DNA from 2 places in the Kitasatospora sp. NPDC001547 genome. Region 1 is predicted to be linked to the other one. Evidence: predicted binding sites of a transcription regulator. Region 1 holds the regulator's gene; the other holds the start of a gene.
What was found. The regulator HspR, encoded in region 1, represses chaperone genes until heat shock. The targets are predictions, from matches to a motif close to TTGAGNNNNNNNNNCTCAA.
Positions count from the first base shown of each region.

Region 2: a site for HspR is predicted at 2,242-2,260, ahead of lon (endopeptidase La). Genes of this name have one in related genera too.

Region 1 covers NZ_JBIAVL010000005.1:98,085-102,498, forward strand. The annotation lists gene ACFY0X_RS11295 (hypothetical protein) at 430-1,422, opposite strand; gene ACFY0X_RS11300 (heat shock protein transcriptional repressor HspR) at 1,618-2,148, opposite strand; gene dnaJ (molecular chaperone DnaJ) at 2,156-3,313, opposite strand; gene grpE (nucleotide exchange factor GrpE) at 3,615-4,229, opposite strand; gene dnaK (molecular chaperone DnaK) at 4,226-4,414, opposite strand, start outside.
Region 2 covers NZ_JBIAVL010000003.1:414,887-419,300, reverse strand. The annotation lists gene lon (endopeptidase La) at 1-2,219, opposite strand, end outside; gene ACFY0X_RS07575 (rhomboid-like protein) at 2,437-3,204, opposite strand; gene ACFY0X_RS07570 (response regulator transcription factor) at 3,765-4,414, shown strand, end outside.

The DNA.
Region 1 (4,414 bases):
GAGCGAATTGATCGTCTATCAGCGCACGCGGCCGCGTCCAGCGTCCCGCCCTGTCATCTGGATGCCTGGCAGAGAGATGACGCTCCGGTCGAGGTGAGGGGGGATGGCACTCTCGCGGAACGTACGGCATCATGTGGACGCTAGTGCTATTGATTCAGTCCACAGTGTTAGAGAGTGGGAGGGTGGGTCCGTGTCTGTGCGTCGACTCGTCTGCAAGGCTGCGCTTCCGATCCTCATCGGTATAGCGGTGGTGACCGGAGTGTCCGTTTCCTCCGACAGCGGGCAGTCCGCTGGTACCACCCGCGCGGTGGAGGCTGTCGCGGACGATCTCCACTGGGGCTGAATCCCGCCGGACGCCCGGTCGGGACGAAGCGGACAGTAGGGGTGAACCCTGTCGCGCCGGGCGGGGCGGGGTTTCGACCGCTGCCCTCAGCCCAGGTCCGGTCTCGCCGACCGGCCGAGCGCGTAGCCCAGCTGGAAGAGGGAGTCGACGTGGTACTCCTCCCGTAGTTCCGCGATGTGGCGGGCGAGGGTCCGCTCACTGATTCCGAGCCGACGGGCGATGACCCGGTGGTTCGTTCCGGCGAGCATCAGGTCGATTATCGTCTGGCGCAGTCTGGACACCACCTGTTGCGGGACGGACCGGTCCCCGTCGAATTCCAGGGCCCGGTTCCAGCTGCGCTCGAACACCTCCTCGATGAGGAAGTTGACGATGGCCGGGTCGTGGATGAACGCGGCCAGGTCGTCGTCCACCACCGGGATCACGGCGAGCTTGCGGTCCACGATGATCAGCCGGGCGTACGGCTCGTCGAGGGTGCGGAACTGCCACCCCGCCTCGGTCAGCTTCGCGACGTAGTCCCGGGTCGGCTGGTGGTAGCGGGTGCTCGCGTTGTAGATGGTCCGCATGGACGCGCCGTGCCGGAGAATCTCCAGGTCGCGCGCCAGGAATGACGTGAGCATTTCCGCCGGCCGGGGGCCGCCGGGCTGCATGGCCAGCCCCTCCGTTACTCCCGCCGCGGCCGACTGCTGAAGTCTCTGATTAATTCGCGCTTTCCCGTGGATGTATTCGATGGCGCCGCCCGTGGTGTCCGGGGCGTGAAATGCCTCGGCGAGTTCGCTGAGATCGGCGGGTAGTGTCACCGCTTTCGAAAGCAGCTCGAGGGCCTGCCGCTGCCAGGTCGAACTCAGACTGTGGGCGAGCTGCGTCGGATCGACGGCGAGCAGTTCGCCCGGTTCGTCGCTGTCGGGTATGAGAAGTCCCAGCTTCAACAATTCTTCGAGGGCGGGGGAGCCGGCGGCTGGGCAAGCGCTCTTGGTGAGACGACCGTTCTCGTTCACGGCCTGCAGATAGAGCTTTCGGGCGCCCTCGGACAGGACGCGCGATCCGCTGGATGCAGCTCCCGCGTGCTCTCGCCCACTCATCTCGGCTCCTAGTGTTGACCGGGAAGTAGTCAACGCGACTGTCGTCTTCCGTGGCAAGAATCCTAGGCGGCGCGAACCGGGTGCCCTGCCGCCCGCGGATCGACCGTGCGGGCCCGGCAGAGCACTCTCTCACCACACGGCAGCCGCCGGCACCCCCCCGGGAGGAGGGGCCGGCGGCTCGGGTGCGTACGACGGTCAGCGCCGGGGACGCCAGACGACGAGGGCGCTGGACTGCGGGGTGGGGGGCTGGTACGGGACGAGGTCGCGGCGGTAGGAGGCGTGGACGGCGGCCTCGCGCTGCTGGAGCGCGGCGGCGGCGCCCTCCAGGGAGTCGACCAGTTCCGCGACGCGGGACTGGAGGGCGGTGACCTGGTTCTCCAGCTCGATGATCCGCTTGATGCCCGCGAGGTTGATGCCCTCGTCCTGGGAGAGCCGCTGGACCTCGCGCAGCTGCTGGATGTCGCGCGCGGAGTAGCGGCGGCCGCGGCCGGCGGTGCGGTCGGGGCAGACCAGGCCGAGGCGGTCGTACTGGCGCAGGGTCTGCGGGTGCAGGCCGGACAGTTCGGCGGCCACGGAGATGACGTACACCGGGGTGTCCTCGGTGAGGACGTACGGCGGCGGGCCCGCGGCGGCCCGGCGGGCGCGGCGGGGGCCGGCTCCGGGCAGGCCCTCGCCGAGGCCGGGACCGATCGCGGTCTCGGGGTCGATCGGGTTCATCGGGGACATCTGGTCGTCACGCTCCCTTCGCCGCCCGGAACAGGGCGGCGCGCGGATCGTCGGAGGCGGTGGCCTCGCGGTACTGCTCCAGGGCGTTCAGCGCGTCACCGGTGACGTGCTGGGGCACCACGACCTCGACGGTGACGAGGAGGTCGCCGCGGGTGCCGTCCTTGCGGGTGGCGCCCTTGCCGCGGGCGCGCATGGTGAGGCCGTTGGCGCTGCCCGGGGGCAGCTTGAGCTTCACGGCCGGGCCGTTCAGGGTCGGCACCTCGATGGTGGCGCCGAGCGCCGCCTCGGGGAAGGCCACGGGGACGGTGACGGTGAGGTTGTCCCCCTTGCGCCCGAAGACCGGGTGCGGGTCGACGTGCACGGTGACGTAGAGGTCGCCGGGCTGCCCGCCGCGCTCGCCCTGGGCGCCCTTGCCCTTGAGCCGGATGCGCTGGTCGGCCTGGACGCCGGCCGGGATCCGGACCTGCATGGTGCGGGCCGAGCTGGCGCGGCCGCTGCCGTGGCAGTCGGGGCACGGGTCGTCGACGATCATGCCCCGGCCGCGGCAGTCCTTGCACGGCTCGGAGAGCGCGAAGGCGCCCTGGCCACGGCTGACGGTGCCGGCGCCGACGCAGGTCGGACAGACCCGCGGGGTGGTGCCGGACTTGGCGCCGGTGCCGTTGCAGCCGCGGCAGGGGGCCTGGCTGGTCATCCGCAGCGGGACGGTCGCGCCGTCCACCGCCTCCTCGAAGGAGAGCGTCACCTCGGTCTCGACGTCGGCGCCGCGCCGGGGCTGGGCCTGCCGGGTGCCGCCGCGGTTGAACAGGCCGCCGAAGACGTCGCCGAGGCCGCCGCCCTGTCCGCCGCCCTGGCTGCCGCTGAAGAGGTCGCCGAAGTCGAAGCTGTAGCTGCCGGTGCCGCCGGGGCCGCCGGCCCGGAAGCCGCCGTTGGCGAAGAGGCTGCGGGCCTCGTCGTACTCCTTGCGGCGCTTCTCGTCGGAGAGGACGTCGTACGCCTCGGAGATGTCCTTGAACCGCTCCTCGGCCTTGGCGTCGCCCTTGTTGGCGTCGGGGTGGAACTCGCGCGCGAGCTTCCGGTAGGTCTTCTTGATCTCGGTGGCGGTGGCGTCCTTGGGCACGCCGAGGACCTTGTAGTAGTCCTTCTCCACGTAGTCCTTGCCACTCATGCGTCCACCTCGCTGCGCTCGCCGGCCGCTGAGCGGTACACGCGCCCTCCAACGGTTCGCTCGCTGCGCTCGTTCACGGCGTCCACCTCGCTGCGCTGGGCAGCCGCTGAGCGGTACACGCGTCCCCCGATGGTTCGCCCGCTGCGCTCGCTCACGGCTTCCGCCACCTCCCGATGTCCATCGTCACTGCGCTGTCAACAGCCGGTGAAGAAACGGCGGTTGACAACGCGCTGCGGAGCCGGCCGCCGTACTGGCCGGCGTACGACTCCGCAGCGCACTGGTTGTCAGCTGTCACAGGTTGTCAGCTGTCCGAGCCACCGTCGGACTTGTCCGTGTCGGCGGGCTTCGCCTCGGCGCCCGAGGACGCCTGGCTGCCGGGCTGGGGCTCCGCGACGGCCACCATCGCCGGGCGGATGATCCGCTCGCCGATGCGGTAGCCGGGCTGGAGCACCTGCACACAGGTGTCTTCGGTGACGTCCGAGGAGTAGCTGTGCATCAGCGCCTCGTGCATGGTCGGGTCGAAGGGCTCGCCCTCCTTGCCGAACTGCTGCAGGCCCAGCTTGGCGACGACCGTCTCCAGCGACTCGGCGACGGACTTGAAGCCGCCCGTGACCTCGCCGTGCTCGCGGGCGCGGCCGATGTCGTCCAGGACCGGGATCAGCGACTCCAGGATGTTGGAGACGGCGATCTCGCGGACGGTCAGCCGGTCGCGCTCGACCCGCTTGCGGTAGTTCTGGTACTCGGCCTGGAGGCGCTGGAGGTCGCCGGTGCGCTCGGCGAGCTCCCGCTTGGCGGCGGCGAGGTCGTCCGAACCGGACTCCCCGGCGCCGGCCGCGGCGGCCTCCTCGGCGGCCTTGATCACCTCGTCGGCGGCGGAGTCGTCGCCGGGCTTGCCGCCCTGCGGCTTGTCCGTCATGCCGCACCGCCCTTGGGCTTCTCGTCGTCCACGATCTCGGCGTCGACGACGTCGTCGTCCTTGGCCTGGGCGGAGTCACCGGCGGCGGCACCGGCGGGGGCGTCGGCGTTGGCGTACAGCGCCTGGCCGAGCTTCTGCGCGGTGGTGGAGACCTTCTCCGAGGCCTCGCGGATCTTCGCGATGTC
Region 2 (4,414 bases), on a different contig from region 1:
ACCCCGCCGATCGGCAGCACCCGCCCGGTCAGCGACACCTCGCCGGTCATCGCCACGTCGGTGCGCACCTTGCGGCCGGAGAGCAGCGAGGCCAGCGCGGTGGTCATGGTGATTCCGGCGCTCGGCCCGTCCTTGGGGATGGCCCCGGCCGGGATGTGCAGGTGCACGCCGCGGTCGCGCAGCGAGGTGACCGGCAGCTCCAGCTCGGCCCCGCGCGAGCGCAGGTAGGAGAGCGCGATGTGTGCGGACTCCTTCATCACGTCGCCCAGCTGCCCGGTGAGGGTCAGCCCGGTGCCGCCGGTCTCGGCGTCGGCCAGCGAGGCCTCGATGTAGAGGACGTCGCCGCCGGCGCCCGTCACCGCGAGGCCGGTGGCCACGCCGGGGACGGCGGTGCGGCGCTCGGCCGGCTCCTGGGCGGACTCCGGCACGTGGTGCGGGCGGCCGATCAGGGCGCGCAGGTCGTCCGCGCCGACCGCGGCGGGCAGCTCGCGCTCGCCCAGCTCGGCCTGTGCGGCGATCTTGCGCAGCACCCGGGCGATCGAGCGCTCCAGGGTGCGCACGCCCGCCTCCCGGGTGTACTCCCCGGCGAGCCTGCGCAGCGCCGACTCGTCCACGGTGACCTCTCCACCGGCCAGGCCGGCCTTCTCCAGCTGGCGCGGGAGCAGGTGGTCGCGGGCGATGACGACCTTCTCGTCCTCGGTGTAGCCGTCCAGCCGGACCAGCTCCATCCGGTCGAGCAGCGGCTCGGGGATGGCCTCCAGCACGTTGGCGGTGGCGAGGAAGACGACGTCGGAGAGGTCCAGCTCGACCTCCAGGTAGTGGTCCCGGAAGGTGTGGTTCTGCGCCGGGTCCAGCACCTCCAGCAGGGCGGCGGCCGGGTCCCCCCGGTAGTCGGAGCCGACCTTGTCGATCTCGTCCAGCAGGACGACCGGGTTCATCGAGCCGGCCTCCTTGACCGCCCGCACCAGCCGGCCGGGCAGCGCGCCGACGTAGGTGCGCCGGTGGCCGCGGATCTCCGCCTCGTCCCGGACGCCGCCGAGCGCGACCCGGACGAACTTCCGGCCCATGGCGCGGGCCACCGACTCGCCGAGCGAGGTCTTGCCGACGCCGGGCGGGCCGACCAGGGCCAGCACCGCGCCGCCCCGGCGGCCGCCGACCAGCCCGAGCCCCTGCTCGGCCCGGCGCTTGCGGACGGCCAGGTACTCGACTATCCGCTCCTTCACGTCGGCGAGCCCGGCGTGGTCGGCGTCCAGCACCGCGCTGGCGCCGGCGATGTCGTACTCGTCCTCGGTGCGCTCGTTCCAGGGCAGCTCCAGGACGGTGTCCAGCCAGGTGCGGATCCAGGAGCCCTCGGGCGACTGGTCGGAGGCGCGCTCCAGCTTGTCGACCTCCTTGAGCGCGGCCTCGCGCACCTTCTCGGGGAGGTCGGCGGCCTCGACCCGGGCGCGGTAGTCGCCCTCCTCGTCGGCCGCCTCGCCGTTCAGCTCGGCCAGCTCCTTGCGGACGGCCTCCAGCTGGCGGCGGAGCAGGAACTCCTTCTGCTGCTTGGCCACGCCCTCCTCGACGTCCTTGCGGATGGTGTCGTTGACCTCCTCCTCGGCGAGGTGGTCGCGCAGCAGGGTGAGCGCGTACTCCAGTCGGGCGACCTGGTCGGCCTCCAGCAGCACCTTGAGCTTCTGCTCGGCGGTGACGAAGGGCGCGTAGCCGATGTTGTCGGCGAGCTCGCCGACGCCCTCGATCTGCGCCACCCGGTCGACGATCTGCCAGGCGCCGCGCCTGCGCAGCCACTGGGTGGACAGCGCCTTGTACTCCTTGACCAGCTCGGCGGCCCGGCCGGCCACCGGGGTGCCCACCGAGGACTCCCGGAACGGCGTGGTCTCCACCCAGAGGGCGGCGCCGGGGCCGGTGGTACCGACCCCGATCCGGGCCCGGCGCACGGCGCGCACCAGCGCGGCCGGCTGCCCGATGGTGTGGGGGCCGTCGGCCAGCCGGCCGACCTGCTCGACGGTGGCCAGCGTGCCGGCCGCCGCGTACGAGCCGTCCACCCGCGGAACCAGCAGGACCTGCGGCTTGCCGGTGCCGGCGGCGGCCCGGGCGGCCTCGACCGCGGCGCGCACCTCGCTGTCCTTCAGGTCCAGCGGGACCACCATGCCCGGCAGGACGACCTCGTCGTCGAGCGGCAGCACGGGCAGGGTGAGCGGTGTGGACGACGATGCCATGATCTCTCCCTAGTCAGTGAACTTGAGTCGACCTGACTAAGGCCTGACGGCCGCCGGATGTTCCCGACGCTCAGTTCGCTGTGAGCGAACAGGAATCCGCCGGAAGGACGCCTCGACCGACCCCGTCAAAAGAGTCCTAACGGCACACCAAGCGCGCCTTAAAGATTCCTGAGCGAACCATCGCCGGACCGGGGACACCCCCGACCGGGCGAGGCCGTCAACGCGCCGTCCACACCCGCGCGGGCGCACCGCCGGAGGCCGTCACGGCAGCCGGACGCGGCCGGGGCGGGCGCCGCTCGGCCCGGCGCAGCCAGCGCCACAGGGCGACCCCGGCCAGCACCGCGGCCGGGTGCCCCACCCCGGTGACCACGTCCCTGTCGGTGGCGATCTGCTCGGCGATCATCAGCCCGGCGCCGCCCAGCGCGAGCAGCCGCCCGCGCCAGGAGAGCAGCCCGGCCACCGCGCCCAGGCAGGCGAGCACGCCGTAGCTGACCCCGATGTCCAGGTGGTCCATCACCTCGGGCGCCATCCGCCCGGTCTCCACCGCGGTGATCACCACCCCCTGGGAGAGCAGGGTCGCCGCGACGTGCCCGGCCGCGAACACCGCCGCCGCCCGGGCCGGACCGACCCTGCGCTCCAGCGGGGCGATGGTGAGGGCGAATCCCCACAGGTACGGCATCCACGCCTCGCCGGCCACCCAGAACCCGCTCAGCACAAGGGCGCGCAAAGGGTGCTGGAGCAGGTTGTGCCCGTCCGAGCTGGAGGCCTCCTGCAAGCGCTGGACGAGTTCCGGATCGGCGATCCTCGCGAAGGTCGTGGTGGCTCCCACGACGGCCAGGTACCCGAGCGTGAAGGGCGTCCTGCGGGGCGTCGGCACCCGTTCCAGCAGCCACTCCAGGACCCCGGTGCGCAGCCCGAGGCGGAGCATTCCGTACGGCGCCCCCGCGGTCCCGAACCCGTCGGCGCCCCGCCCGCGTCCCGCCATGCCGCCTCCGCTCCACGCCGCAGCCACCGGCTCCCCGCCAGGTGCCCAACGTACCGGCGCGCGCCGCGGATTCCGCCCGGTCGGGTGTTGTCGTGGCCACGGTACGTCGAGGTTCTGGGAGGCACCTGGGAAAAGCCCGTGAAGACCGTCGCCGTAGCGGACTGCCGGATTCCCCGGATTGGTCCAGACCTTCTCCCCGGCAGGGCCGCAGCAGGGCCTCTGACCGGCGACTTGGTGCGAACTGGACTGCATACGTACCGTTACGCAGTGAAAATTCGCCGGGTAAGGTATCGGCCCGTGCCCACTCGTGCAGTGGGTCCGAGGGCGGCCCGAAAGCCGGCCCACGGGCCGGAAACGTCCGGTCCACCTGCCGGAAAGCATCCGCTGTCCGTACGCTGCGAAGTGCGCGGGAGAAGTGGGCGGCCGACCATCCGTCCTCGGCTCCCGATCGCGCGACGGGACGGCGGACCCGGCACAGTCCACGACGGAACAAGACTACGAGCGGAGCCCGCCATCCCCACAGGTGGCCGGCCCGCAGCCCTGGGGGCGGTGGCGTGACCGTGACAGAAATTCAGCAGGACAACCACAACACCGGTGGCACTGTGAGCAGCCAGCGCAGAGTCCTGGTGGTGGAGGACGAGCCCACGATCGCCGAGTCGATCGCCGCCCGGCTGGGCGCCGAGGGCTTCAAGGTCGCCGTGGCCCACGACGGCCCCGGCGCGGTCGACGGCTTCCACACCTGGCAGCCGGACCTGGTGGTCCTCGACATCATGCTGCCCGGCTTCGACGGGCTGGAGGTGTGCCGCCGGATCCAGGCCCAGCGCCCGGTGCCGGTGCTGATGCTGACCGCCCGCGACGACGAGACGGACCTGCTGGTCGGCCTCGGCGTGGGCGCCGACGACTACATGACCAAGCCGTTCTCGATGCGCGAACTGGCCGCCCGCGTCAACGTCCTGCTGCGCCGCGTCGAGCGCGCCCAGCAGGCCGCCCGCACGCCCGCGCTGGGCAGCCTGCGGTTCGGCGAGCTGGAGATCGACCACGTGCAGCGCCGGGTCCGGCTGGCCTCGGGCGACGTCCACCTGACGCCGACCGAGTTCGACCTGCTCGCCTGCCTGGCCGCCCAGCCGCGCGCCGTGCTCACCCGCGAGCAGCTGCTGGCCGAGGTCTGGGACTGGACCGACGCCTCCGGCACCCGCACCGTGGACAGCCA